DNA from 3 places in the Arthrobacter sp. 2RAF6 genome. Region 3 is predicted to be linked to each of the others. Evidence: predicted binding sites of a transcription regulator. Region 3 holds the regulator's gene; each other region holds the start of a gene.

Region 1 (9,708 bases), on a different contig from region 3:
CATCGTCGTGTCCATCGTCGAAAAGCGAGGGCGCCTCCACAGGCGCTGTGCGGGCTGACGGCGTGCTGACTGATGACGTGCGGACGGATGGAGTTCGGGGCAAGGTCCGTGCAGCTTCAGCAGCTCCCGGATAGCCCGGCCCGCCAGGAGCGGCTGTTCCTTGCTGGAACGCCGTGGCGACCGCACGGGCGCGATCGTCGGCAGCCTCGTTGAGCTCGTGGCCGGCGTGGCCCTTGACCCACTCGAATGTGTACTTGCGGCCGATAATGGCTTGGTCGATGTCCTTGAGGAGATCGACGTTCAAGACGGGCTTTCCGTCCGCTTTGCGCCAACCCTTGCGCTTCCATCCCGGCATCCACTTGGTGATGCAATTGATGACGTACTGGCTGTCGCAGAGAATCTTCAGCTCTTCATCGGGAACATGTGCCGTGGACCGGAAGAGGTCAAGCACCGCCATGAGCTCGCCCTGGTTGTTGGTTCCGTGCGGCCACCCGCCGGCCCTCCAGCAAGAGTCGTTCACGTACCAGGCCCAACCGGCAGGCCCGGGATTGCCGAGGGCAGAACCATCGGCGGCAGCAATAATCGTCATGGCTTCCATCCTGCCAGACCGCCCCGACACTCCCGGACCGCGCGGCCCTGAGCGAGCGTCGGGCCAAAACCCGATAAAGGTGAGCGAGCGTCGGGCCAAAACCCGATAAAGGTGAGCGAGCGTCGGGCCAAAACCCGACAAAGGTGAGCGAGCGTCATTAAACGGCGACGACGGCCCCCACCTGAAGTGGGGACCGTCGTCGTGCGTGTGGCTAGTGAGCCGGCGCGGAAGGCTTAGAAGCCGCCCATGCCGCCCATGTCGTCGCCGCCACCCATAGACGGAGCGTTCTTCTCCGGCTTGTCGGCAACAACGGCCTCGGTGGTCAGGAACAGACCAGCGATGGAGGCAGCGTTCTGGAGAGCCGAGCGGGTGACCTTTACCGGGTCGTTGACGCCAGCGGCCAGCAGGTCCTCGTAAACGCCGGTTGCAGCGTTCAGGCCGTGGCCCGACGGCAGGCCGCGGACCTTGTCGATGACAACGCCCGGCTCGAGGCCAGCGTTGTAAGCGATCTGCTTGAGCGGAGCGTCGATGGCAACGCGGACGATGTTGGCGCCCGTTGCTTCGTCGCCTTCGAGCTGAAGGTTGGCGAATGCCTTGGCGCCAGCCTGGATGAGGGCAACGCCACCACCGGCGACAATGCCTTCTTCAACGGCAGCCTTCGCGTTGCGGACAGCGTCCTCAATGCGGTGCTTGCGCTCCTTGAGCTCAACTTCGGTTGCGGCACCGGCCTTGATGACTGCAACGCCGCCGGCCAGCTTGGCCAGGCGCTCCTGCAGCTTCTCGCGGTCGTAGTCGGAGTCGGAGTTCTCGATCTCAGCACGGATCTGTGCCACACGGCCGGCGATGGCATCGGCGTCGCCGGCACCTTCGACGATGGTGGTCTCGTCCTTGGTGACAACAACCTTGCGGGCGTTGCCGAGCAGTTCGAGGGTTGCGTTCTCGAGGCTGAGGCCGACCTCCGAAGAGATGACCTGGCCACCGGTGAGGATCGCGATGTCGGCGAGCTGTGCCTTGCGGCGGTCACCGAAGCCCGGAGCCTTGACGGCAACGGACTTGAAGGTACCACGGATCTTGTTGACGATCAGGGTGGCCAGGGCCTCGCCCTCGATGTCTTCGGCGATGATCAGCAGCGGCTTGTTGGACTGCATGACCTTCTCCAGGACCGCAACGAGTTCCTTCACGTTGGAGATCTTAGAGTTGACGATCAGGATGTACGGGTCTTCGAGGACCGTTTCCTGGCGCTCTGCGTCGGTGACGAAGTAAGCGGAGATGTAACCCTTGTCGAAGCGCATGCCTTCGGTGAGCTCAAGCTCCAGGCCGAAGGTGTTGGACTCCTCGACCGTGATGACGCCTTCCTTGCCAACCTTGTCCAGGGCTTCAGCAATGAGGTTACCGATTTCGGAGTCGCCGGCGGAGATGGAAGCCGTGGCTGCGATCTCTTCCTTGGTCTCGATTTCCTTGGCGGAGGCGAGCAACTCGCGGATGACGGCTTCAACAGCCTTCTCGATGCCGCGCTTGAGGGACAGCGGGTCGGCGCCGGCAGCTACGTTGCGCAGGCCTTCCTTGACCAGTGCCTGGGCCAGAACGGTGGCCGTGGTGGTGCCGTCGCCAGCGACGTCATCCGTCTTCTTGGCAACTTCCTTGACCAGCTCGGCGCCGATCTTCTCGAACGGGTCGTCCAGTTCGATCTCCTTGGCGATGGAAACACCATCGTTGGTGATCGTGGGGGCGCCCCACTTCTTTTCGAGGACGACGTTGCGTCCACGCGGGCCGAGGGTGACCTTGACGGCGTCGGCGAGGATGTTAAGACCCCGCTCGAGACCGCGGCGTGCCTCTTCATCAAATGCAATGATCTTGGCCATAACGGCGGTAGTCCTTTCGGGACAGTCGTTAAGAAGGTGCCTTCACTGCGGTGCCCGCGACGGACGATCCTTCACATTCGGCCTCTGTACGCCGCGTGCTCCGGACCTCACCCCAGCAAGGTTTTCTTTGTTCCCCCAGGCACCGCCACTATTCCATACGGCCGGAGTCGCGAAGAATTAGCAGTCAGCGCTTGAGAGTGCTAATCAATAATTAGCACTCACCCGAGGAGAGTGCAAGCAGGAAGAGCCGGAAACTGCTCGCCACGCCAAGGGAATTCGCTACGGGCACAAGCCCGTCACGGGGTCCGCGAGGCCGTCTCCTTGCCGCTCACCCGCGCAGTGTTGTCAGCTCCGTAGGTGAAGACCATGTAATTGGACGAGGTAACGTCGCCGTTGGCGTCGAACCCGATAGTGCCGGACTCGCCGTCGTAATCCGGGAGCCTGGCCCCCTTCAGCACCACGAGGCAGTCCTTGTATGACGCACAGGACGTGCGTTCTTTCGTCGCCGCATCGCCCGACGCCGGGCGCGTCCCGCCGGACACTGTGGTGAGCCACGCCGCGATCGAGCAACCGGCGTCGTCGCCCGCCGCTGCGGCCGCAAGCGACGCGAGGTTGACGGCGTCGTACGTCTCGGCAGCGTAGGTCGTGTCCTTGAGTTTAGGGTCGATGCCAATCAGATCGGACTGGAACTCCGCACTCGGGAAGACACCTGGAAGAATTCCCCGCGCGCCGTCGAGCCCACCGGCACCGAGCGCTGTTCCGTATTGGCGGATGGCACCGTCACTCAGGATCAGGCTCTTGCCGCTCAGCCCCGCGTTCAGTAGCTCGGCCAGGGCGCCTTGGGCGCCATCACGGGCAACCACGACGACGGCGTCCGGCGTGCCCGACTTGATGCCCGCCGCGGCGGGAGCTGCTTTGCCGGGCGTGAATTCCGCATTGGACACCGCATTCATTCCAAGGCTTCGCGCGGCGTCCATGACCGCTCCGGAGACGCGCGTACCGTAGTCCCCGGCTTCGTGGAGGACGGAAATCCTCTTGGCGCCGGCGTCGTGGGCCAGCTTCGCCAAGACGCTGCCCTGTGCGGCATCAGCGGCCGAGGTGCGGAAGTAGAAGCCGCCGTTCTTGTAGCTGCTCAGCCCCGACGCAGTGTTGGCCGGCGAGATGAGCGGAATCCGGGCGGGAGACAACACATCGATGGCGGCGGGAGCGTGGCTGGAATCCGTTGGCCCCACAACGACGTCGGCGTGGGCCGACAGCAACGCCTTGGCTTGCGCCGCGGTATCGGCCGTGAAGGCCGCCGCGCTGCTGCCTTCGCTGGCCGCCGACGCCGGAAGCAACTCGACAGGGTGGCCCTTGTATCCGCCTGCGTCGTTGATCTGCTTGACAGCCAACTTGGCCGCTGCCAGCTCGGACTCGTTGAGGAATGCGGAGCTACCGGTATTGTCCAGAATCACGCCCACGCGCAGGACGCCGTCGCCGCTCGGGGTAACAGCGCTGAGCCTGGCGTTGCCGATGGGGGCGGAACATCCGGCCAGTCCAAGGGCCAAGGCTGCAAAGCCTGCAAAGCCTGCAAGAAGAGAAACTACCCGGGACCGGTGTCCTCCAAGGGGCTGGGTTCCAAAAGGCTGGGACAGCCGTGTTGCCGCCACACCCACTAGATAAGCCGCACGCTTTCTGCCTGCGGGCCCTTCTGGCCCTCGCCCAGTTCGAAGTCGACCCTTTGTCCTTCTTCGAGAGCACGGAAGCCATCCATCTGGATGGCGGACCAATGCACAAAGATGTCGTCACCGGACTCATCCACGGTGATGAATCCGTAGCCCTTTTCGGCATTGAACCATTTGACGGTTCCCAAAGCCATGATCCCCACACTTTCAACTAGCAGTGGCCGGCTTCCGGGATCTCCGGGCCAGCTCACAACTACTGTAACCACAGTCACGTTGCCGTAGCGCAACCTTGGGTGCGGGTATCCGCAATGTTATTGAGGCGTAACCGAGTTGCTACTTGTAGCCGGGCCCCAGAATGACAACAACGGGCTGCTGGAATTCGGCGCTGTCCACAAGGTTGGAAATGCCCAGCAATTTGCCGAGCGCTTCGGCATTGCCTTTCTGGGCTGCGCCTTTGTAGAAGACCGACGACGTCTGCTGGGGCATGCCGCCCCAGTTTGCGACGGTGGCCAACGGCCAGCCCCCGCCCTGTACGAGGCCGGCCACGCGGGCAGCCAGGCCGCCCGTGGTGGTGCCGTTGTAGACCGCGACTGCGGCCGTCTTGTCCAATGGCGCCGTGCTGGGGGTTGCTGTAGTAGGCGTCGGCGTGTTGGAAGGTGCGTCGCTCGGGCTCGGCTGGCTGGATGCCTGCGCAGAGCTGCTTGCGGAAGGTGACGCCGCGGCACTTTGCTCGGAGGCGTCCGCGGTGACGACGGCTTGCGGCGTCGTCGATGAGGTGAATCCAAGCTTCGGAAGAATGAGGAAGGCAACGAGGCCTACAGCCAGCGCGATGCCGCCCAGGAGTAGCACCGGCCACAGCGCGGGACGGGAAGCGGACGCGACGAGCCTGTGGACACCTTGGCGCGATGAGCTCTGCGGGACACGGTCGAATTCATCCCGGGCAAATTTGGTCATGGTGAAGCCTTGTCCTTGCTGCTTGCTTGCTGGGGGATCAGCGGGTGCTCTATGCGTCAGAACCGAGACGACGCGCTGTGCGGGCCCTCTGACGTGACATACGTAGTCTACGCAATCTCTTGACCAGCATAGGATCGTGCGCCAGTGCGTCCTCGGTGTCGATGAGGGCATTGAGCAGCTGGTAGTAGTGGGTCGCGGAAAGATCGAAGAGTTCCCTGACCGCCTGTTCCTTGGCCCCGGCGTACTTCCACCATTGCCTCTCCAGGGCGAGCATCTGCTGTTCACGTTCGCCGAGCGGCGAATCGCTGCGGAGTCCGGCGGACAGGTCTTCAAGCACCAATCCAGTTGCTTCGGACGCCATGGGTTCCCGTGCGGGTTCTGCCACGACACACTCCTTCGACGCATTGACTGAAAAATGTCCCCCGCCCATGGTAACGGGCGAATAACACGGATGTCATTTGCCCCGCCGCCTTCCGTCGGAGTCGCGGCGCGTTCCGCCAGAGCAGCTTTCCCCGGGAGCCCCAGGACAGGGACAATGGCTGGGTGGCAGGCGAAGAAGCGTTATTTGAGCTTGAATCCGAGGATCACTCCGCCGGGTTCAAGGCACTCCCGGGAATGGCCCTGGAGGACCTGATGGCGCCGGACTGGGCTGACGCGCTCTCCGGCGTCGAGGACGAGTTGCGTTCGGTGCTGGCCTTCGTGGCCGCCGAGGCCACTCGCGGAACCCACGTGCTTCCTGCGGCGTCCAACATCCTTCGCGCCTTCCGGCAGCCTCTGGCAGACGTCAAGGTGCTGATACTGGGCCAGGACCCCTACCCAACGCCGGGACACGCCGTCGGGCTTTCCTTCGCGGTTTCCGCGCCAACCCGGCCCATCCCCCGCAGCCTCTCGAACATCTACCGCGAGATGGAGTCCGATCTCGGGCTCCCGCCGCGGGTCCACGGCGATCTTTCGGCCTGGACGGGCCAGGGAGTTCTCCTCCTCAACAGGGTGCTCAGCGTCGCTGCCGGTGCGGCCGGCTCGCACCGGGGCAAAGGCTGGGAGGCGATCACGACGGCGGCGGTCACCGCCGTCGCCCGCCGCCGCACAGCTGCCGGGCAGCAGAGTCCGCTCGTCGCGATCCTGTGGGGCAAGGACGCGGAAGCCGTGCAGCCACTGCTTGATGGCGCCCCTGTGATCTCTTCCGCGCACCCCAGCCCGCTATCCGCATCGCGGGGTTTCTTCGGTTCGCGCCCGTTCAGCCGGGCCAACGCGCTGCTCCGAGAGCAAGGCGCAGATCCCGTCATCTGGGAGCTTCCACCACTGCCCTAGCTTAGGCTTGCCTACATGACATCTTTGCCCGCGACGTCGTCTGCATCCCGCAATACCCGCCCCCAAGTGAACCTGACTGTGCTGCGCACGGAACAGCTTTCGCCCCACATGGTGCGCATCATTGCAGGTGGACCCGGTTTTGCCGGCTACGCGAACAACGACTTCGTGGACCGGTATGTGAAGATCGTGTTCCCGCAGCCCGGCGTCGACTACGCGCTGCCGCTGGATCTTTGGGCCATCCGCGAGACCATGCCGCGCGAACAGTGGCCCTACACCCGCACCTACACCGTCCGCTGGGTGGACCAAGCCGCGCAGGAACTGGCAATCGACTTTGTGGTCCACGGCGACGAGGGCCTTGCGGGGCCGTGGGCCCTGGCAGCCCAGCCCGGCGACGCACTTGTCTTCACGGGTCCCGGCGGCGCCTACAACCCGGCGCCCGACGCCGACTGGTACCTTTTCGCAGGCGACGACGCCGCGCTCCCGGCGATTGCCGCCGCGATCGAATCCCTGCCGGCCGACGCCAAGGGCCTTGCGTTCCTCGAAGTCGATAGCGACGCCGACATCCTTGCTATCGAGGCGCCCGACGGCGTGGCGCTGCGCTGGCTTCTTCGCTCCGGAGTCCCCGCCGGATCAAGCTCGATCCTGCTTGATGCCTTGGGCGAAGCCGAGTGGCTGCCCGGCCGCGTCGACGTGTTTGCGCACGGTGAACGCGGCTACATGAAGGGCCTCCGGGACATCTTCTTCAAACAGCGTGGGCTGGAGCGTTCCCAGGTTTCGCTTTCCGGATACTGGGCCCAGGGGCGGGTCGAGGACGATTTCCAGGCGGAGAAGAAACTCCCGATCGGGCAGATCTAGGACCTGCTTCCGTTGGGTGGCCCTGCGGACGCGGCTGGCTACCGCCGACGGACCCGGCTGGCTACCGCCGACGGACGCGGCGGCGCTCGTTGCTGGCCAGGCCCCTGGTTAGCGGCCGGGCGAGATTGTCGCCAAGCACAATTCCTGCGGCCACGCCCAGTACGATCGCTCCTGCGTTGAGCATGCCGCCCGAACCCAGCAAGACATCCGCTTCCTGCACCGTCAACACATACATGGAACGGAATATCTTCAAGCCGGGCAGCAGGATGAGGGCCGCGGGGACGGCTACCACCAATTGCGGCGCCCCGAGCCTGAGTGCCACCATGCGGGCGAGCAGGCCGATGACCACGGCGGAAATCGCCGGAGAGAGCCGGTCTCCGAAGCCAAGGTTGGAAGCCCCCCACAAGACGAAGTAACCCACCAAACCCACTGCCGCCGTCGGGAGCAGAAGTTTGAGGAGGGTCTGCTCTGTGATGCCGATGGCAATAACCGCAAGGGCGATCAGGATGGCCTGGCCCCACAATGGATACGCCTCGGGGAATGTTTGCGTGACGTCGATCGCGACGCTGCCGATGAGGTCACCCACAACCACCGCCACGGCGATGCCCGCAACGATCGCGCCGAAGGTCAGGATCGTGGACAGGAAACGTCCGGCCGCAGTCACGGGGAATCCGTTAATGGCATCTTGCACCGAAGACACGAGCCGACCGGTAGGCAACAGCAGGAGGATGCCGCCCGCCACGACGATGGACGGGGGGATGTCCGCCCCGGCCCAGTGGAGCATGAGCGCGATGAACGTGACCAGGAAGGAGCAGGCCGCTGTCACGAAAAAGTCAGGCGTGCGCCACTTGCCCAATTGCCGGGCCACGAGATTGACAAGCATGTTGGAGACGAAAGCCAGGGCGGACGCTCCCAGTCCCCCGCCCAGGACCCCGACGAAAACAGCGGAGAAGACGCCGAATGCCATGGTGACCATCCACCGCGGGAAGGGCTTGCTGCTCCGGATGATGTCATCCAGCCGCCGCACAGCCTCGGCCCTGCCCACCCCGCCGGCCACGATATCCGTGACGAGTTGGTGCACCTGGGCCAAACCTGCGTAGTTGTTGGTCCAGGAACGGACAACGCGGAGCAGAGTAATGGGGGTCTGGTCCTTGGGCGCATAGTTGAGCGCGACGGACTGGTTGGTGATGTCGACTTCGATATTCTTCAAGCCGAGCGCAGCCGTGACCGCGATGATGCTGGTCTCCACTTCCAGGGCACCTGCCCCGTAGCGGAACATCGTTTCGGCCATATGCAGCGCGAAGTCGATGGTCTTGCGAGCCGAAGCGTCAACACCGCCCACGTGGATGATCGGGTTGGCGTAGGGACTGCCCGCCAGGCGGTCGACGATGCTCATGGGGGCGGTGGGAGGATTCTCGCCCTGCACGAGCCTGCGCAGCATGCGCTTGGCGTTGACATTCTGGCGCACCTGGGATGGCTTCAGCGGCTGCGTCTTGGGCAAGCCGTCCGTGTTGGGCCTGTTGTCGGGGCGGTCAGTCACGCGGGTGTTCCTCCAAAGGGCGTGGTTCCTCCAAATACGGTGTCGTGCACATGCAGCAGGCGGGGTGGCGCTGCGAATCTAGTAGAACTGCTGGCCCGTGCGGCGGGTGTAGATCTGCCGTGCGATACGTTCCCCGGCAGCGGTCCAGAGCTTGTACTTCAGCGGGCTGATGACTTGGTCGTAGCAGCCGACGAAGTCGGTGACGGTCTTGCTGAAGCTGGTCTTGAACAGGCCAAGTCCGTGGAACGGATGTGAGGTGTCCTTGAGCCGGTCCGCGGGCGGAGTGCCGCAGAAATCGTACTCAGTGCAACCCAACTCCTTGACCTGGTTGATGGCTGTCCACTGGACCAAGTGCGAATCGCCGTACTGCGCCCGCTTCTGCAGCGATCCGCCGTCCTTGTAGGTGCCCTTCCGGCCATAGTTGATGACGAAGGCTCCGACGGATGGGACACCGTTTTCGAAGACAAACAGGAGCCTGCCCTGGCCACGCTCGATGAAGTTGGTCCAGAACTGGCGGTAGTACCCGAATTCACGGACGCGCACTTGGGACTTCGCCTCGACCGTGTTGGTCATCAGCGCATACATGGAACGGAAGTTCTCTTCCGTAGGTTCCATGGTGTGGACTTCGACGCCCTCGCGGATGGCCCGGCGAACGGCGTTGCGGCCGCGGGAATGCAGGTTGCGCAGCAACTGGTTTTCCTCGGGAGAGATGTCCAGCAGCGCTGTGGAGTCGTTCGGCTGCAGGTTGGGGGTCTTGACCACTCCGGTGGCCTCAATCGCATCCCGGGCTTCGCCGCTGAGGACGATGTCCGGCTCGATTTTCACGGCGAAAACCCCGAGCTTGTCCCGCTTGACGAATTCCCGGTTGGCCTTGACGATCCCCGGAATGTCCTCGACCCCGGCAACGTCAGGGCCCTTGATGAGGTACCAGAG
Region 2 (9,708 bases), on a different contig from region 3:
GCTTGACGCGGTCGACGTGGTCGGCCTGGTCTTCAATGGACAAGTTGCGGTGGATGACGCCAAGGCCGCCCTGGCGGGCCATGGCGATGGCCATGCGCGACTCGGTGACGGTGTCCATGGCGGCGGACAGCAGCGGCGTCTGGACCGAAATTCGCTTGGAGATCCGGGAGGATGTATCAGCCTCGGACGGTATGACGTTGGTGTGGCCCGGCAGCAGCAGGACGTCGTCATAAGTCAGGCCGACAAAGCCAAAGGGATCGTGTTCGGGCTGGGTCATGAGTGCGCCTCTTACCTTGGTTCTTGGGGGTTGCTCTGGTAGGGGTTGCAGCTGATGACCAGCCCGTCATTACGGGACTGGCCTGTGCAGAAAGGTTCTGAATAAATAGTAGAACCTCGCCGCCGATCCCCATATTCCGCGAGGGCAATGTGAGCAACAGCACCCTGCAGCCGCCTTCGAGCCGTCAACCGCCGTCGAGCCGCCCGGCCGCCTAGCTCCACCCGGTCGCGGTCATGAACGCCTTCTCGAAGTATGGCTCCAAAGTCTTCATGTAGGTGGCCGTCACATGGTTGTCGTCCTTGTAGACAATCACGTTGCCGATCACGGCAGGGCAATTCGCGTCCGGACAGAAGTACTTCGTGAGATCAAGGAACTTGGTGTCCGGCAGCTGGGCGGCCACTGCTGCCGTCGGCGAATCCTCGGCATAGTTCTGGTCCTGCTGCGATCCGCAGGCGACATAGGCCGTCGGGTCTTTCTCAAGGCACGCCGGGACCGGTTGCGCTGGACGTGGCGTATCCCTGAGGGCAACAACTTCGATTCCGGCGTCGTTGAGGGTCTTGACCTCCGACACAAAGCCGGGATCGAGCCGCTCTGGCACCTTGGGATCCACATTCGTGCGCGTACTGGTGGTCACGACGACGTCAGGCTTCATCTTCAGGACCTCCGTGAGCGTGGCCTTGTTGAAGTCAACACACGATTGCGTGATGTCGTCCGAGGTGTTCTCGCTCAGCGGGCAATAGCCCTTGGTAATGGAGGTGAGGTTCCAGTTGTTCTTCTGGGCCATAGTGAGCAGCGGCGTGTTCAGCACGTGGGCGTGGGAATTGCCGATGACCACCACGGATTTGGTTCCATTCGTAATCCCGTTGGTGCATCGGTTCACGAAGTCGTTCGGGTCCCCGCCGCCGGTGCAGGCCTTCGGGAATACGGGCCAGTCAGCGTCGATGGCTGTCATGGCCGGAACGAGGGGAACACTCGGATCCGGGGTGTAGGCGAAGGCCCCGCCAACGACAGCCGCACCAGGGTTGCGGGCGTCCATGTTGGCAAGCAGGGTCTTGTTGGTCTGGTCTATTTGGAAGCGCCATCCCGCCAGCGGAACAATCGCCACCGTCATGGCGACCACAAGCGCAATCGCGCTTCGCCGCCGGTTCGCCTCGGGCCAGCGCCATTCCCGCCACGGCTTCTCCACGAACCTCGTGGTCAGGACTGCCAGGACGAAGGCGGCGATGATGATCACGGTTCCGGACAACCAGCCCGCGTGGGTTTTGTTCGACCAGGCCAGATAAATGACCAGGAGCGGCCAGTGCCATAGATACAGTGCGTAGGAGTTGTTTCCCATGCGGACGAGCGGTTTGGAACTAAGGATGCGGTCCGCACCGAAACGGCTCCCCGTCTTGCCAGCCGCGAGAACGCAAGCTGCCGCCAGCGTAGGCCACAACGCCACCCATCCGGGGAACGCCGCCTCGACATTGAGGATCAGGCCACAACTGAGCATGGCAATGATACCGACCCAGCCAAGGACGATTCGCACTGTCTTGGGGAGTTTCAACGACGGCAAATAGAGAGCGAGGAGCGTGCCGAGGGCGAACTCCCACAGCCTTGCCAGGGTTGAGAAGTACGCCTGCGACTGGTTGGCTGCGGTGAACCCCACTGAGTAAATGAGCGAAGCGATGAAGATCGCGCCGAAAAAGTACCGAAGAAGGGGTACATATGAGAGCTTGAAGCGCCTCGCCAAGAGGCCGGCCCCGACAAAAATAAGCGGCCAGATGATGAAGACCTGCCCTTGGATGGACAGCGACCAGAAATGCTGCAACGGACTGGCCGCACTGTGGTCCGAGGCGTAGTAATTGACGGCCTGGGACTGCAGCAGGAAATTCTCTGCGTAAAAGAGCGAGGCCCAGCCCTGCTGGATCGTGTCCACCCAGCGCGTGCCGGGAATGAAGAGGTAGGTTGCGGCCAGGGTTCCGACGATAACGGTCACGGCGGCCGGAACGAGCCGCCGGAAATGGTGGAGGTAGTGCTTGATAAGGGCAGTCTGCCGACCGTTCGCGTGCCGCCGAGTGAACTGCAAGGCCATGAGGAATGCCGAGACCAGAAGGAAGACATCCACCCCGCCGGAGACCCGGCCAAACCAGATGTGGTATGTGACAACCATGAGGACGGCAACAGATCGAAGCCCCTGGATTTCAGGACGGAACGTCGATTTGGGTGCCGAATTCTGCGTGTCGCCGCTAGTTCGCCTTGGCGCTATCGGGCGCGTGGTTGTCAAAGTCTTGCCTCCAGGGTGCTACTCAAACCGTCTACCCTACTGATTCGAAATGTTCATCGTCAATTGAGACCGCGTTCAACCAACTTCCTATGATCCATTAGGACACAAGCGGCTGGGAGCTTCCGGAACGTTTTCTGGGTCGATCCTCCATGCCGTTTTGCCGGCGTCCGGTCGTCATCCCGCACCACCGCAAATGCAGGAGGCCCGGCCCCCAAAAGGGGACCGGGCCTCCTGCATCGATCAACCAGTATTAGTGGCTGTGGCCTGCGTGCTCGTCTTCCTCGGCCGGCTTCTCGACAACCAGGGTCTCGGTGGTGAGAACCAGGGCTGCGATGGACGCGGCGTTCTGGAGCGCGGAGCGGGTGACCTTGACGGGGTCGATTACGCCTGCGGCGATCAGGTCCTCGTACACACCGGACTTCGCGTTGAAGCCGTGGTTGTCTTCCAGCTCGGCAACCTTGGCGACGACGACGTAGCCGTCGAAGCCGGCGTTCTGGGCGATCCAGCGAAGGGGCTGGGTCAGGGCGCGGCGTACGATGCCGACGGCGGCAGCCGCGTCGCCTTCCAGTGCCTTGACGGCAGCGTCCTCGTCCAGTGCCTTGAGGGCGTGGATGAGGGCGGATCCACCGCCCGAGACGATGCCTTCTTCAAGGGCAGCACGCGTGGAGGAAACTGCGTCCTCGATACGGTGCTTCTTTTCCTTGAGCTCGACCTCGGTGGCTGCGCCGACCTTGATGACGCCGATGCCGCCTGCCAGCTTTGCGAGCCGTTCCTGCAGCTTTTCCCGGTCCCAGTCGGAGTCGGTGCGGGTCAGCTCGGCACGGATCTGGGCGACGCGTGCTGCGACGTCCTCAGCCGTGCCGGCCCCGTCAACGATGGTGGTGTTGTCCTTGGTGACGGTGATCCGGCGGGCACTGCCGAGGACCTCGAGGCCAACCTGGTCCAGGGACAGGCCGAGCTCCGGGGAGACAACCTGTGCGCCGGTCAGTGTGGCAATGTCCTGCAGCATGGCCTTGCGGCGGTCGCCGAAGCCCGGAGCCTTGACGGCAACGACGTTCAGGGTGCCACGGATACGGTTCACGATCAGCGTGGACAGTGCCTCGCCGTCGATGTCCTCGGCAATGATGAAGAGCGGCTTGGCAGCCTGCAGGGCCTTCTCGAGGAGCGGCAGGAATTCCTGCAGCGAGGAGATCTTGCCCTGGTTGATCAGGATGAGCGCGTCTTCCAGAACAGCTTCCTGGCGTTCCGCGTCAGTGACGAAGTACGGGGACAGGTAGCCCTTGTCGAACTGCATGCCCTCGGTGAGGACCAGTTCGGTCTGCGTGGTGGAGGACTCTTCGATGGTGATGACACCATCCTTGCCGACCTTGCCGAAAGCCTCGGCGAGGAGCTCGCCAACCTCATCGCTCTGGGCGGAGATCGCCGCAACGCTGGCAACCTGGGTGCCTTCTACTTCGCGGGCGTTCTCCAGGAGGCGGGCAGCCACGGCCTGGACCGAAACTTCGATGCCGCGCTTGATTTCGCCAGGGGCGGCTCCGGCGGCAACGTTGCGCAGTCCTTCCTTGACGAGTGCCTGTGCCAGCACGGTGGCCGTGGTGGTGCCGTCGCCTGCGACGTCATTGGTCTTGGTGGCGACTTCCTTGGCCAGCTGCGCACCAAGGTTCTCATACGGGTCGTCGAGTTCGACTTCGCGGGCGATCGTCACACCGTCGTTGGTGATGGTGGGAGCTCCCCACTTCTTGTCCAGAACGACGTTGCGGCCACGCGGGCCAAGGGTGACCTTGACGGTGTTGGCGAGCTTGTCAATGCCCGCTTCGAGCGAGCGACGGGCAGCGTCGTTAAACGCAAGCTGCTTTGCCATGGTTGTGTCCTTTCAAGACGGAAAACCCGCACCGCTGATCCGACCGGAAGAAGTCCGACTCGATCTGCGATGCGGGATCCAGGGAATTACTTAACGACGATCGCCAGAACGTCGCGGGCGGATAGAACGAGGTATTCGTTGCCGCCGGTCTTGACTTCAGTTCCGCCGTACTTGGAGTAGAGGACGACGTCGCCAACGGTTACGTCGACGGGGACGCGGTTGCCGTTGTCATCGAAGCGGCCGGGGCCAACTGCAACAACTTCGCCTTCCTGCGGCTTTTCCTGTGCAGTGTCCGGGATGACCAGGCCGGAAGCCGTGGTCTGCTCTGCTTCGAGCGGGCGGACAACAATGCGATCCTCGAGAGGCTTAATGGAGACCGACACTCGGATCTCTCCTTTACGTGAGGTAGTACATGGACTATCAAACCAGGGGTGCCGTGGCGGGCTTACCGTCGTCGCGGTGCCGGTAAGTGCCTGGCGGCATGATTAGCACCCGCCTAGGGAGAGTGCTAATCAAGACTCTATGTAAGCATTAGCACTCGGTCAAGGCGAGTGCCAGAATTCCGTCATGGGTGAACGTCGAAGGGCCGCTTCCGGGTCACACGCTCATTGCCCGGTGAGGTCGTCGAAGTCAACGTCCTCGCCGTCGTCGTACTCTTCCTTCGGTCCGGTTCCGCGGTTCAGGTAGAGGACTACGCCGCCGGCGAGCGCGACGACGCCGAACACCACCAGCCCGACGATCGCTCCGATGCGGGCACCGGCGTAGGTGTCACGGATGTCCCGGGCCTCATCCGTGGCGTCCTGGACGCTCTTTCCAGTCATCGAGTAGGTGGCCGCGTTGAAAGAGTCTAGGAAGAAAATAATGATCAACAGCGCGATGCAGACAATGGCAATCAAAGCACCCACGATGAGCGCGGGGCGGGCATACTTGGAGAGATTTCCGGGGAAGGGATGTCTATCGGGGGCAGAGGGAGAACCATTGGCGTCGTCAGGCTGGCGTACTGGGTTGTCTTCCATGGCATCAACCCTATCGGCCCGAGTGGTCCCGGATCCCTCCCGACCCCGTATGACGGGCGAGCACTAGGCTAGTTCCCATGGCTGACACATCCCCGGACCAGATTGCCCCCTTGCTGACAACGGAAGGTTGGGAACTGCTGGCGTCCTTGGGACCGTACAGCGATGGCGAAGCCTTCGCACTGAATGCGCGCCTGCGCAAGGACGGCCACTCCCCCGTACTCGTTGCCGCCGTCCTCACCCAGTCCAGGCTCCGCACCCGGGCCGAAGCCAAGTTCGGCGAATTCGCCCGGCAGATGCTTTTCACCCAGGCCGGCCTGGAACAGGCCACCAGGCTCAATGTTGCAGCCAGGCATGCCGAACGCTTCGCCAAGGCGGGCACGCAGCACGTCGCGGACCTGGGCTGCGGGCTTGGAGCCGACTCCATGGCCATGGCCTCCATGGACATCAAGGTCACCGCCGTGGAACTCGACGAGACCACCGCCGCGTGCGCCACGATCAACCTCATGTCTTTCCCGCACGCAACGGTGGTGCACTCCGACGCCATGTCGGTGCCCCTCGACGGGGTCGACGGCGTGTGGCTCGATCCGGCGCGCCGCACGACGTCGTCGTCGGGAACGAAAAGGATCTGGGACCCGGAGGCGTTCTCGCCGCCGTTGTCCTTCGTTGAATCATTGGCCGCTACCGGCCGGTCCGTCGGGGTCAAGATGGGCCCGGGGATTCCCCATGATTCGGTTCCGGCCGGCTGCGAGGCACAGTGGGTTTCGGTGGGAGGGGACGTTACGGAAGTAACGCTGTGGTTCAACGACGTCGCCCGTCCCGGCATCCGCCGCGCTGCCCTGGTGCTCGGGCCGCAGGGCGCAGCCGAGATCACCAGCGGCGAAGGGTTCGACGGCGGCCCGGTGCCCGACGTCGGGCCCGTGGAGGGATACCTTTACGAACCGGACGGCGCGGTGATCCGTGCGGGCCTCGTTGCCGAGGTCGCGCTCCGGCTGGGCGGCCACCTGGTGGACCAACACATTGCCTATATCTGCGCTCCGGAACTGATGGCGACACCCTTCGCCCGCGCCTACAAAGTCCTGGAGGTCATGCCGCTGAACGTCAAGGCCCTCAAGGCCTGGGTGAAGGCCAACGGCGTCGGCGTCCTGGACATCAAGAAGCGCGGCACCTCCGTTACCCCCGAAGAGCTGCGGAAACAATTGCTGCCGGCCGGAAAGGGCTCGGCAAAATCCCGCGGCAACAAAACAGCCACCCTGGTCCTCACCAGGATCGGCGAGGAAAAGGTGGCTGTTGTGGTCGAGCCGGTAGCAGCCGCCTGAGCTGGTCCCTGAACCGCGGCGCCCTATTGTGCGCGCGTGAACTCCTCGGCCGCGGCCACTTGCTCCGGTGTCGGCGTGATGCCCGTGTAGAGCACGAACTGTTCGAGTGCCTGGATGGTGGCCACTTCAGCGCCGCTGATCACGGTCTTTCCTGCCGCACGGCCGGCCTTGATGAGCGGCGTCTCTGCAGGGAGGGCGACGACGTCGAACACCACGTGCGCGGCCGCCACCGCCGCTTCGGGGAAGGACAGCGAGCCGGAGTCAGGTCCGCCGGCCATGCCGATCGGTGTGACGTTGACGAGCACGTCCGCCGTCGACTCCCCTACTTCGGCCTGCCAGCCGAAGCCATAGAGCCCGGCAAGGGACTGCCCGAGCTTTTCGTTCCGGGCAACCACGGTAACGCGCGAGAATCCGGTGTCGCGGAAGGCAGCCGCGGCGGCCTTGGCCATGCCGCCGGAACCTCGGAGCAGCACCGACGACGCCGGGTCGATAGCGTTGCGCTCGATCAACTGGGCGATCGCGGTGTAGTCCGTGTTGTACGCCGTCAGCACGCCGGCGTCGTTCACGATCGTGTTGACCGAGTCGATAGCAGCCGCCGAAGCGTCCATGCGGTCGACGAGGGCGATGACGTCTTCCTTGTACGGCATCGAGACGGCGCAGCCGCGGATGTCCAGGCCGCGAACACCGGCGATCGCGTTCGGGAGGTCGGTAGGAGCGAAGGCCTTGTAGATCCAGTTCAGGCCGAGCGCCTCATAGAGGAAGTTGTGGAAACGCGTTCCGTTATTGCTCGGCCGGGCAGAGAGAGAAATGCAGAGCGTCATGTCTTTATTGAGGATCGGCATAACGGGGTTTCCTTCGCGTAGCGGGTTCTCTGCCCAGCCTAGACGGGGAGCTAGCCTTGGCGCGCCTTGAAGCGAGGATTCAGCTTGTTGATGACAAAGGTGCGGCCGCGCCGGCGGACAACTTGCGCGCCGGGGATCTTCTTGAGGGCACGCAGCGAATTCCTGACTTTCATGGGGTTCTCCTTCTCGGGTTTTGACTTGTTTTATCGGGGCTTTGTTCCACCGAGGCTCGAGCTCGGCTAAAGCGTGGATTCGAGTTCAAAAGGATCCTCAAGTCCAACGAAGCCGAGCCTCATCTCCGCTTCGCTCAGCGCGCATCCGTCCAGCAGGGCCCGGATTTCTGCGGCGTCGAGGTCCTCCCCTCGTCCGGTCACGGCCAGCACGGTCCCCCGGTCGCCGAAGCGGGGATGCCAGTCGAGGACGGCGTCGACGTCGGGCAGTCCCTTTCCTTGTTGCAAGGCTTTGCCGTCGAGGACAGGGCCGGTGCCGGCGTCCGCAAGCCACTCGCCTGTACTTTCGAGCCACACGCGTGGCCCGATTCCCTGCACCGCGATCCGGACCTTGGCCGCCGAGGCAATCCACAAGCGGCCCCGCATCCAGTGGCATCCCTCGGCCAACTTGGGGAGCGCCTCCTGGAAGCGCCCCGGATGAAGCGGACGCTCCACTTTGTGGAGCACGGTCCGGAAACTCCCCGACTCCTCCTCAAGCGGCACCCTCACGGAGCCACGACGGACTCTCGCGAGAGCCTCGGCGCCGTCGTAGCAGCCGGGCCGGAAGTCGTCGTCGCTCGCGGAAACGGCGGCGTGCGGAGCAAGCTGCCCAAGCAGTTCCAGGCCTTGGGACCAAGCCTCGCTTGAGTCCGGGCGCAAGCCCGTGAGCTCTGCCCCAAGACCGGCGTGCACCATGACAGTATCCGCGTGGCTCAATTCCCCGATGAGAAATTCTCCACTGGTGCGCTCATCCTCGGGCATGGCCGTAAACCCGGATTCATACAGCGTGTGTTTGTCCCAGATATGGTCTTCCAGCCCGGAAGGATCGATCGCCAACACGGCGTTGTCGATGACGGCAGGCCGCTCAAGCCCCCGTTTGAGTTCGGCCACCGCCATGTCCACGGAGACACCCGGCGGCAGGCCCAGGACGATGTGGTCATGGCCTGAGACGGCGAGGCGTTCCGCCGTCGGGACAACATCGAGGCGAACCGTGCAGCTGAGGCAGCCGTGCTCCAAAGCGGTTTGCGCTTGCTCCACCAGTTCGCCATTGCGGAAGATTCTTCGCAGGACAATGGACCCGTCCAGAAGGTCGTGCAGGACCACCACCGAATCACGGTGGGTCCGCCCAAGCCTGGTGGTGGCTGCCTCGCGGCATTGGCTGTCCAGTGAGCTGACAACAGAAAGATGCATACCAACCAGCATAGATGCAAATCATTCTCATTAGCAAACGGACTCGTTTTCCTCAGGATTCCCCCATGCGGTACCGTACCGCCCCTGCATTAGACTTGAGCCAACCGCTGACGGCCCCACGGCGGGCGTTGCTCAGGGCATTTTTGGCAAATACCGAGGGGACCCACGTGCAGATTGATTTCGCTTCATCCAGGCAGTCGACCCTGGGAGTGGAATGGGAGCTTGCGCTCGTCAATGCACGCACCGGCGAATTGGTCTCGGTGGCGAATGAGGTCCTGCGGGGGGTGGCATCGCGGCATCCCGACTTGAACGAAGACGACGAGCATCCGCACATCAAGCGGGAATTGCTCCTGAATACCGTGGAACTTGTCACGGGCGTGTGCAACACCGTCAAGGAAGCCAAGGAAGACCTGGCCCGCTCGCTGAAAGCCGTCAGGGAAGTCACCGACCCCATGGGCGTCGAGCTTTTCTGCGCGGGAAGCCATCCTTTCAGCCCGCCGCAGCTCCAGCCGGTCTCGGACAAAGAACGCTATGCCAAGCTGATCGACCGCACCCAATGGTGGGGACGGCAAATGGTCATCTACGGAGTCCACGTCCACGTCGGTCTGGACCGCAGGGACAAGGCGCTTCCCATCCTCGATGGGCTGGTCAACTATTTCCCCCATTTCCAGGCGTTGTCCGCTTCGAGCCCGTTCTGGGGTGGCGAAGACACTGGCTATGCGTCACAACG
Region 3 (9,597 bases):
GCACCCGGTGCTTTTCATCCCATGTGCTGTACGCGGACACAATGTCGGCGACGAGCCGGTGCCTGACGACGTCGGAAGCGTCCAACATCGTGAAGTTCACGCCGTCGATCCCGCTGAGGATTTCCTGGACAATGCGCAGACCGGAGGTGGCGCCGAAGGGCAGATCCACCTGGGTGATATCCCCAGTGACAACCATCTTGGAGCCGAAGCCCAGGCGGGTCAGGAACATCTTCATCTGTTCCGCGGTGGTGTTCTGGGCCTCATCGAGGATGATGAACGCATCATTGAGCGTGCGGCCGCGCATGTACGCAAGCGGCGCTACCTCAATGGTCCCCGCAGCCATGAGGCGCGGGATGGATTCCGGGTCCATCATGTCATGCAAGGCGTCGTACAAAGGACGCAGATACGGGTCGATCTTGTCGCTCAACGTTCCCGGCAGGAAGCCGAGGCGCTCTCCCGCCTCGACGGCAGGCCGTGTGAGGATGATGCGGCTGACTTCCTTGAGCTGCAGTGCCTGAACGGCTTTGGCCATCGCGAGGTACGTCTTGCCGGTGCCTGCAGGGCCGATCCCGAAGATGACCGTGTTGTCGTCGATGGCGTCGACATAGTTCTTCTGGTTCAGCGTCTTGGGGCGGATGGTGCGCCCGCGGCTCGAAAGAATGTTGTGGGTCAGGACTTCCACGGGGTTTTGCAGCGACTGGCTGCGCAACAAGGACACAAGCTGTTGCAGCACGTCCGGGGTGATGACCGTCCCCTTGCCGACCAGGCCGCGGACTTCTTCCAGAAGCCGCATGATCCGGGGAACATCGCGTGACGGTCCGCTGAAGGAGAGCTCGTTGCCGCGCACATGAAAGTCGACGCCGGGGAACTGGGCTTCGATGTAGCGCAACGCCTCGTCATGGCTGCCAAGGGTCTGAACCATCTGATCCGAGTTGTCGAAGATGACAACTTCCGTCCGGGCGCCCGGGACAGAGTGTGGGAACTCGGCCGGACCTGTGTCAACGCTGCCGGCCTTGGGCCGCCCGTTCAATGATTCTGTCATAGTGCTGGCCTAGCGGCCTGTGCTCCTCCGGCTTGGTGATGTCCATCGATTTTCTCCGATGTCCGTCTGCTGGATGGGCGCAGGATAGCGGGCCTCGGATTGCTTTCAATCCTACGCCAGCCAGTCTCAGGGGTGGTTCCAGACCGTGCCCGGCGGTGCTGCGGACGGGCGATCGGTGCGGCTTTGGTATCAACTCGGCATCGACCTCGTATCAATCGCATTGCAGTTGCCCACCGGGGTATCGAAACGCCAGCCGGGGCCGTTGGGACTATGACAAGCTGATTCATGGGCAAAAAATGCCCCTGTGCCCGGCCGCCGGGCGCATGACTCCCCCGCACACCACAGCGGCCGAACACGAGCAGGAATCCACCATCACCAGGCCAGCCGGGATTTCGCACGGCACACGCATCCGGACACGTTCCGCCATGCTTGTGACCGCCCTGACGGCTGCCTTGTTCCTGTCGGGTTGCATTGCCGATCGCACGGGACAGGGATCCACGACGCCGGTCCCCAGCCCGACAGTTGCCTTGCAGACGGCCCCGGACAGCAATGCTCCGCTCGAAACAACCCAGGCCTCAAACAAGATCCCCGTGTATTGGATCGGGCGCAGCGATACGGACACCTTCCTGTACCGCGAATTCCGTGACAACCCAGGCAATGAGAACCCCATCACCACGGCCCTGCGGATCATGATGTCCCAGAAGCCGTTTGATCACGATTTCTTCACTCCGTGGCAGAACCCAGGCAGTCTGGCGACCTCGATTTCCGGTAAGAACGTGGTCACGGTCGATGTTTCCCGCGATGCGTTCAATTCAAATCTCGATGCCGGGATGGCACAGCGGGCGGTCCAGGAACTCGTCTACACCGCTACCGCTGCGGCCGCGAGCTCGGGCCTGATCGATTCCGGACAGCAGATCAAGGTGACCATCCTGGTGGACGGGCACACGGACTACATGGCATTCGGACAGGTCAAACTAGGCGATCCGATGGTCCGCGACGCATCCATGGTGGCACCGGTGTGGATCATTGACCCGCAGGAGGATCTGACTTTGCCGGCCGGTCCGGTCAAGTTCAACGGCCGAAGCACGGATCCCTCGAAGAAACTGCATTGGCAAATCCTTCGCGAGAACTCAAACGGCGACAAGTCCTCCTACCTCGCCGGACAGACCACCGCTTCGACGGTTCCCGGACAAGGCGGAACCTTCAGCCTCACAGTGGGACTCGGAGCGGGCCGCTATGAATTGCGGGTTTCCTTGCTGGGAGCCAACGACGCCGACGTCGCGACGGATACCCGTAGTTTCACCGTTCGCTGAGGACGTCGCTAATCAAGGACGTGCGCTGCGGGCTACCAGCGCCCCAGGATGTCGCTGGCCAGCACGACGGCGGCAGGACCTGCCGTGGACGAGCGGAGCACGTGGTGGCCCAAGAGCGCGGTGACGGCGCCGACGTCGCTGAGCTTGGTCACTTCGCGCGGTGAAATTCCACCCTCCGGGCCGACGATGAGCAGGACTTCCCGTTCAACTCCGGGATCCGCCGTAGAAACACCGCCCTGCCAGTTCTCCAGGACATCCCGCAGCGGGCGTTTCGCGTCCTCGTGCAGGATGATCGCCAGGTCGGCCGCGGCAACCGCCGCAGCCAGGCCGGAGCCGTCGACGGCGGTACGCACCTCGGGAATCCACGCGCGCCGCGCTTGCTTGGCGGCTGCGGTGGCCACGGATTGCCACTTCGCGTGGGCTTTGGCAGCCCGGTCACCCTTCCAACGGACGATCGAACGTTCCGCCTGCCAGGGTACGACGGCGTCGATCCCGAGTTCCGTTGCCGTCTCAACTGCAAGCTCGTCACGGTCGCCCTTCGCGAGGGCCTGGACCAACACGAGCCGCACGGTTGGCTGGTGCTCCTCATCGACAGCGGAGGCAAGGACTGTCAAGGTTCCCTGCCCGGACTCCGTCACGGTGCCCGTGAGCCGTCTACCGGCACCGTCGGCGATATCGACGGCTTCGCCGATTTCCAGGCGCTTGACGGTGACAGCATGCCTGGCTTCGGCGCCGTCGAGCACGAAAGAGTCACCAGGGCCGAGCCCGTCAAGCGTTCCGGCTGCTGTGAAGAATACGGGGTTGCTCACCGCTACAGGTTACCGAGCTTGTCCCGCAGCTTCGCGAACATACCGCCACTGGCCACAAGCTTGCCTTCGGTGAACTGCTCTCCGCGCAATTTTGCCAGTTGGCGAAGCAGGTCTTCCTGCACGGCGTCGAGCTTGCCGGGGGTCTCAACGTGCAGGTGCACCTTGAGGTCTCCCCTGCCGTAGCCGCGGAGATGGGTGACGCCGAGTCCACGCAGGGTGATGACTTCGCCGGACTGCGTACCTGACTTGACGTCGATCTCCTGGGGACCGTCGAAAGTCTCAAGCTGCAGCTCGGTACCCAGTGCCGCGGCAGTCATGGGAACGCTCAGCGTGGCGTGAAGGTCGTCGCCTTCGCGGATGTAGGTGGAATCGTTGTTGACCCGGATCTCCACATAGAGGTCACCGGGAGGACCGCCCGCGGGACCTGCCTCGCCTTGCGACGAAAGCTGGATGCGGGTCCCGGTAGCGACGCCGCCAGGCACCTTGACGGTCAGCGAACGGCGGCTGCGGATGCGGCCCTGGCCGTTGCACTCATTGCAGGGATCCTTGATGATCGAGCCGAAACCTTCGCACGATCCACATGGTGCGGCGGTCATGACCTGGCCGAGAATCGAGCGGACGGCCCGCTGGACCTGGCCCGAGCCGCCACAGATGTCGCAGCGTTCCGGGTGGGTGCCCGGACGGCAGCATGAGCCTTCGCACGTGGGACAGATGACAGCGGTGTCCACCTCAAGCTTTTTGTTGACACCGAACACCGCCTCGCGCAAGTCGATGCGGACACTGATCAGGGCGTCCTGGCCGCGGCGCATTCGGGATGCGGGGCCCTGCATCCCGCCGCCGCCTCCGCCGAAGAAGGTGTCGAAGATGTCCTGGAATGCGAATCCCTGGCCCGCGTAGCCTCCGCCGAAACCGTTGTCGGTCCCGTTCTCGTTGCCGGTGGCATCGTAGACGCGGCGCTTCTGGGGGTCGGAGAGGACCTCGTAAGCGTGGGTCACCGCCTTGAATTCCTCGGCAGCGCCGGCCCCGGGGTTCACATCGGGGTGCAGCTTGCGTGCGAGCTTGCGGTAGGCCTTCTTGATCTCCTCGCCGGCTGCTTCCGGCGAGACGCCCAGAACGTCATAGTGACTGCTCAAAGTCGGTATCTCTTCCTTTTTTACGGTTCCACTGCTTTTCTTGCGAGGCGGTTTCCGGCCGAGGCCGTCAGCCGCCCAGAATGCGGGAAAGGTAGCGTGCGACGGCACGGACGGCCGCCATGGTGTTGGGATAATCCATGCGGGTGGGTCCAAGAATGCCGATCTTGGCACTGCTGCCCGGACCGTAGCCCGTGGCAACCACCGAAGCCTCGGAGAGGCCGTCATAGGGGTTTTCACGTCCGATGCTCACCGTGACGCCCCGGGGGTCCTCAGCCATGTCCGACAACAGCCGCAACATGACCACCTGCTCCTCGAGTGCCTCGAGGACCGGACCGATGCTCAGCGGGAAGTCCACGTTGGAGCGGGCCAGGTTTGCCGTGCCTGCCATGACCATGCGTTCGTCGCGGCTCCGCTCGGCAAGCCTTTCCAGGCCGTGGGCAAGGGCGCCGGCAAGGTTCCGAAGCGCCGGCGGGCACAAGGCAACCACCGAGGGCAGGACTTGTGGCATGAGGTCGAGCTGGGAGCCGGCAATGCTTCCAAGGAATCGCGCGCGCAAGGCCATGAGCTCTTCGTCAGTGGCGTCTGTCGCTGCCTGCACAACGCCTTGTTCCACTTTGCCCGAATCGGCGATCAACACCACCAAGACCTGGCGCGGTGCCAAAAGGACAAACTCAATGTGCCGGACGCGCGCGCGGCTCAGGTGCGGATACTGTACGACGGCGACCTGGTTGGTCAGTTGGGAGAGGAGCCGGACGGTTCGCTCAAGGATGTCCTCGACGTCGTCGGGCCCCTCAAGCAACGAGTGGATGGCCCGGCGCTCGGCGGCCGAAAGCGGCTTGACCTCGGAAATACGGTCGACGAACAAGCGGTAGCCCTTGTCGGTGGGAATGCGGCCCGCACTCGTGTGTGGTGCTGCAATGAGGCCCTCTTCTTCCAAGAGGGCCATGTCATTGCGGATGGTCGCGCTCGACACTCCCAGATGGTGCCGTTCGACCAAAGCTTTGGAGCCGACTGGCTCGCGGGAGTGAACGTAGTCCTCCACGATGGCGCGTAACACTTCAAGCTTGCGTGGTTCGCTCACTGCCCACCTCCATTCAACAGCCAGTACTGGACGATCAAGTACTCAAACGATCGAGTTCTCAACAATCCGGTAGTTCAACAGTTAGCACTCAACATGCCCAAGTGCTAACAAGTCTAGTATGAGCCACCTCGTTGTTAGCATTGGTACCGCTCGCGGCGAACATGATTCCCGCGCGGTCCTGGGGAATGCCACGGACCGTGACCGATCCCCTAGCGCAAAGTGGTGTGAAGACCGTGTCTTACGACAATTGGGGCCCGCAAGACCTCTCCTCGCCGGCCAAACGGCAACTGCCAGAGGTGCCCGTCGAACGAGGGATGGTTCTCGAGGACGTGCAGTCCGGTTGGGTAGGGGCCGTGACCAGGGTGGAGAAGTCCGGAGGCATGCACATTGTGGTGCTTGAGGATCGGCGGGGAAAGGCCAAGTCATTCCGGCTCGGATTCGGATTCCTGCTGGAGGGACAAGCAGTGAAGCTCCTGCCGCCGGCGCCACGCGCGGCGGCCGTCAAGGGCGCGGCGCAAGCAGGCAGGACGGCATCGGGATCCGTCCGGGTGGCCGGCCAGCGGGCCCAAGTCGCCAAGGCTAGCCGGATCTGGGTGGAAGGCAAGCACGACGCAGAACTTGTGGAAAAGGTGTGGGGAGATGATCTCCGGGTGGAGGGCATCGTCGTCGAGCCCTTGCACGGCGTGGACGATCTCAAGGCGGCCATAGCCGGGTTCTCCCCCGGCCCGGGCCGCCGGCTCGGGATCCTGGTGGACCACTTGGTGCCGGATTCGAAGGAGTCGCGGATTGCCGCCGACGCCATGACGCTGCCGGGCGCCGCGGGAAACGTCCTGATCGTAGGACACCCCTATGTGGACGTCTGGCAGGCAATCCGGCCCAAGGTGTTGGGGATCGGGCAATGGCCAACCATCGCGCGCGGCACGGATTGGAAGACCGGAATCCTGAGGTCGTTCGGCTGGCCGCATGAGACGGCCGAAGACGTGGGACTTGGCTGGCAGAAGCTTCTGGGCGCCGTCCACAGCTATGCCGATTTGGAGGCCTCTTTGCTGGGGCGCGTGGAGGAAGTGATCGATTTCCTGACCGAGCAGTGATGATTACCTGCCCGGGGCCCCGGAGTTGGTCGGCTGATCGCGTGCCGAGCAAGTATTCTGGGACAGCAACACTGCACCGATAGATACTCTAAGGAAGATACTGTGGCGGACAACGCTCCTGACGATCGGGATGGCACCTCGGGCCAGTCCCAGTACCACGGCGTTCCTGCCAACGCGCTGCCCTTGACTGCCTCGGAAGACCGGCAGTGGGCAACCCTGGCGCACTTCGGCGGGATCCTTGGCTGCGTGCCTTCGCTTCTGATCTACCTGATCTTCCGCGAACGTGGCCCGTTCACGGCACAGGAATCCAAGGAAGCGCTGAACTTCACTTTGCCTCCGACGATTGCCGCAGTGCTCGCCAACATCCTCGTCCTGCTTCCGGTGGTGGGAAACCTGTTCGCGGTTCTGGCCACCGCGATCTGGGTCGCAGTGACCTGCTTCTCGGTGTCAGCCGGAATCCGCGTCAACCACGGACAGCCGCACCGCTACCGCTTCAACCTGCGCTGGATCAAATAGCCGCTCTTCGCGGGTGCCTATGCCGGTTCCCGCGCCGGACGTTAGCGCCTGCCGCTAGCGTCGGCCCTAGTCCGGAAGGATCCGGCGGACCACGGCATCCGCGAGTAGCCGGCCCTTGAGTGTCAGGACCAGCCGTCCTTGGAAGGCCGCTCCAGGCTCAACCAGGCCGTCGGCGATGAGGCCCGCGACGGCGTGGCGGCCCACCTTGTCGAGGGCATCGACCTGAAGCCCGGTGCCAAGGCGCGCCTCGAGCATGATCCGTTCCACTTCCCGGGTTCCGGCGTCGAGCGTTTCGCGCCCAGCGGCCGGCGACACGCCGCTACCGAGCCTGTTGGCATAGGCTGTGGGGTGTTTGACGTTCCACCAGCGGACGCCGCCCATGTGGGAATGCGCACCGGGTCCGATGCCCCACCAATCGTCTCCACGCCAGTAGGCAAGGTTGTGTTTGCACGCCTGTTCGGGTGTGCGGGACCAATTGCTGACCTCATACCAGTCCAGCCCGGCGGCGCTGATCAGCTGATCGGCGAGTTCGTATTTGGCGGCGTGGTCGTCGTCGTCGATTCCGGGAACTTCGCCGCGCCGGATCTGTGCCGCCAGCTTGGTGCCTTCTTCCACGATCAGCGCATAGGCGCTGATGTGATCCGGCCCGTAGGACAAGGCAGTCTCCAGGGAGGTCTGCCAATCGGCCATCGACTCTCCGGGAGTGCCGTAGATGAGGTCGAGGCTCACGGCTAGGCCGGCATCGCGCGCCCACTGGACCACCAAGGGGACCCTGCTGGGAGTGTGCGTACGGTCCAGGACCTTGAGTACGTGAGGGACCGCCGACTGCATGCCAAAGGAAATCCGCGTAAAGCCGGCGTCCGCGAGCAGCTGGAGGGACTCCGGCGTCACAGAGTCCGGGTTCGCTTCAGTCGTGACTTCGGCTCCTGCTTCCAGGCCCCAGTGCCCGACGGCGGCCGTCAGGATGCGCGCGAGATCTTCAGCAGGCAGCAGGGTCGGTGTGCCACCGCCGAAGAACACCGTGCTCAGGGGCCGCTGCGGCAGCCCGGAGGCTTCCATGGCCTGGACGGCGAACTCCACTTCCGAAATGGCAGTAGACGCATAGGCGTCCTGGGAGGCGCCGCCGCCAAGCTCGGTGGCGGTGTAGGTGTTGAAATCGCAGTATCCGCAACGCACGGCACAGAAAGGTATGTGGACGTACAGTCCAAACTTGCGTGAACCGACGCCGTCGAGCACCTGCGGCGGCAAGAGGCCGTCCGCAGGTGCCGGATCCCCGAGGGGAAGAACGCTAGGCACGGATTTCCCCTTGTGCCCGTCCTGTGCGCGCCGCTACAGCGCGCGCCTGTCCCGATGTGTTCCGGGCGAACAGCGCCATTACTTCTTGGCCTTGTCCTTGGATTCGTCGGTGGTCAGGGCTGCGATGAACGCTTCCTGTGGAACTTCCACACGGCCCACCATCTTCATGCGCTTCTTGCCTTCCTTCTGCTTTTCCAGAAGTTTGCGCTTACGGGTGATGTCACCGCCGTAGCACTTGGCAAGGACGTCCTTGCGGATGGCGCGGATGCTCTCACGGGCAATGATCCGCGAGCCGATGGCAGCCTGGATGGGCACTTCGAATTGCTGGCGCGGAATGAGCTCGCGCAGCTTGCCAGTCATCATGACGCCATAGGCGTAGGCCTTGTCGCGGTGGGTGATGGCGCTGAAGGCGTCAACCTGCTCACCCTGGAGCATGATGTCCACCTTGACCAGGTCGGCAACCTGCTCGCCGTCGGCCTTCCAGTCCAGCGAACCGTAGCCGCGGGTCTTGGACTTGAGGATGTCGAAGAAGTCGAAGACGATCTCGGCCAGCGGCAGTCGATACCGGATTTCCACGCGATCCTCGGAGAGGTAGTCCATGCCGCCCATGACGCCGCGGCGGCTCTGGCACAGCTCCATGATGGCGCCCACAAACTCATTGGGCGCCAGGATGGTGGCGGACACCATCGGTTCGCGGACCTCAGCGATCTTGCCGGTGGGGTATTCGCTCGGGTTGGTGACGTGCAGGACCCGCTTGTCCTCGAGCGTGACCTCGTACTCAACGTTGGGAGCGGTGGAGATGAGGTCGAGGTTGTACTCGCGCTCAAGGCGCTCACGGGTGATTTCCAGGTGCAGCAAGCCAAGGAAGCCCACGCGGAAACCGAACCCCAGGGCGGCAGACGTCTCGGGTTCGTAGACGAGCGCTGCGTCGTTGAGCATCAGCTTCTCGAGGGCATCCCGGAGCACGGGATAGTCCGTGCCGTCCAAGGGATACAAGCCGGAGAAGACCATGGGCTTGGCGTCGGCATAACCGGCGAGGGAATGCGAAGCGGGCTTGGCCAGGTTGGTCACGGTGTCGCCGACCTTCGACTGGCGGACGTCCTTCACGCCGGTGATCAAGTAGCCTACTTCGCCGACGCCCAGCCCTTTGGAGGGAGTAGGTTCCGGAGAGCTGACGCCGATTTCCAGGAGCTCGTGGGTTGCACGGGTGGACATCATCTGGATCCGCTCGCGCGGGTGCAGCATGCCGTCCACGACGCGGACATAGGTGACCACGCCGCGATATGTGTCATACACGGAGTCGAAGATCATGGCGC

The links. Region 3 encodes HrcA, which represses chaperone genes, less so after heat shock. Its sites were predicted from a motif close to TTNGCACTCGNNNNNNNCGAGTGCNAA; they were not measured.
Region 1: groL (chaperonin GroEL) is a predicted target of HrcA. The motif match lies at 2,663-2,689, and genes of this name have one in related genera.
Region 2: groES (co-chaperone GroES) is a predicted target of HrcA. The motif match lies at 4,936-4,962, and genes of this name have one in related genera.

What each region holds. Positions count from the first base shown of each region.
Region 1 covers NZ_JBFRGF010000015.1:69,899-79,606, forward strand. The annotation lists gene AB4Z38_RS12720 (RNase H family protein) at 1-589, opposite strand, end outside; gene groL (chaperonin GroEL) at 823-2,451, opposite strand; gene AB4Z38_RS12730 (ABC transporter substrate-binding protein) at 2,748-3,998, opposite strand; gene AB4Z38_RS12735 (cold-shock protein) at 4,106-4,309, opposite strand; gene AB4Z38_RS12740 (LytR C-terminal domain-containing protein) at 4,449-5,069, opposite strand; gene AB4Z38_RS12745 (DUF3263 domain-containing protein) at 5,119-5,454, opposite strand; gene AB4Z38_RS12750 (uracil-DNA glycosylase) at 5,685-6,380, shown strand; gene AB4Z38_RS12755 (siderophore-interacting protein) at 6,396-7,235, shown strand; gene AB4Z38_RS12760 (threonine/serine ThrE exporter family protein) at 7,297-8,775, opposite strand; gene AB4Z38_RS12765 (lipid II:glycine glycyltransferase FemX) at 8,854-9,708, opposite strand, start outside.
Region 2 covers NZ_JBFRGF010000001.1:18,132-27,839, reverse strand. The annotation lists gene guaB (IMP dehydrogenase) at 1-277, opposite strand, end outside; gene AB4Z38_RS00120 (acyltransferase family protein) at 489-2,543, opposite strand; gene groL (chaperonin GroEL) at 2,794-4,404, opposite strand; gene groES (co-chaperone GroES) at 4,491-4,787, opposite strand; gene AB4Z38_RS00105 (hypothetical protein) at 5,010-5,420, opposite strand; gene AB4Z38_RS00100 (THUMP-like domain-containing protein) at 5,498-6,736, shown strand; gene AB4Z38_RS00095 (shikimate 5-dehydrogenase) at 6,760-7,578, opposite strand; gene ykgO (type B 50S ribosomal protein L36) at 7,629-7,751, opposite strand; gene AB4Z38_RS00085 (GTP-binding protein) at 7,818-8,978, opposite strand; gene AB4Z38_RS00080 (glutamate--cysteine ligase) at 9,146-9,708, shown strand, end outside.
Region 3 covers NZ_JBFRGF010000011.1:20,396-29,992, reverse strand. The annotation lists gene AB4Z38_RS10145 (PhoH family protein) at 1-1,042, opposite strand, end outside; gene AB4Z38_RS10140 (GerMN domain-containing protein) at 1,468-2,355, shown strand; gene AB4Z38_RS10135 (16S rRNA (uracil(1498)-N(3))-methyltransferase) at 2,388-3,164, opposite strand; gene dnaJ (molecular chaperone DnaJ) at 3,167-4,297, opposite strand; gene hrcA (heat-inducible transcriptional repressor HrcA) at 4,365-5,378, opposite strand; gene AB4Z38_RS10120 (DUF3097 domain-containing protein) at 5,612-6,469, shown strand; gene AB4Z38_RS10115 (DUF4870 domain-containing protein) at 6,572-6,985, shown strand; gene hemW (radical SAM family heme chaperone HemW) at 7,052-8,281, opposite strand; gene lepA (translation elongation factor 4) at 8,360-9,597, opposite strand, start outside.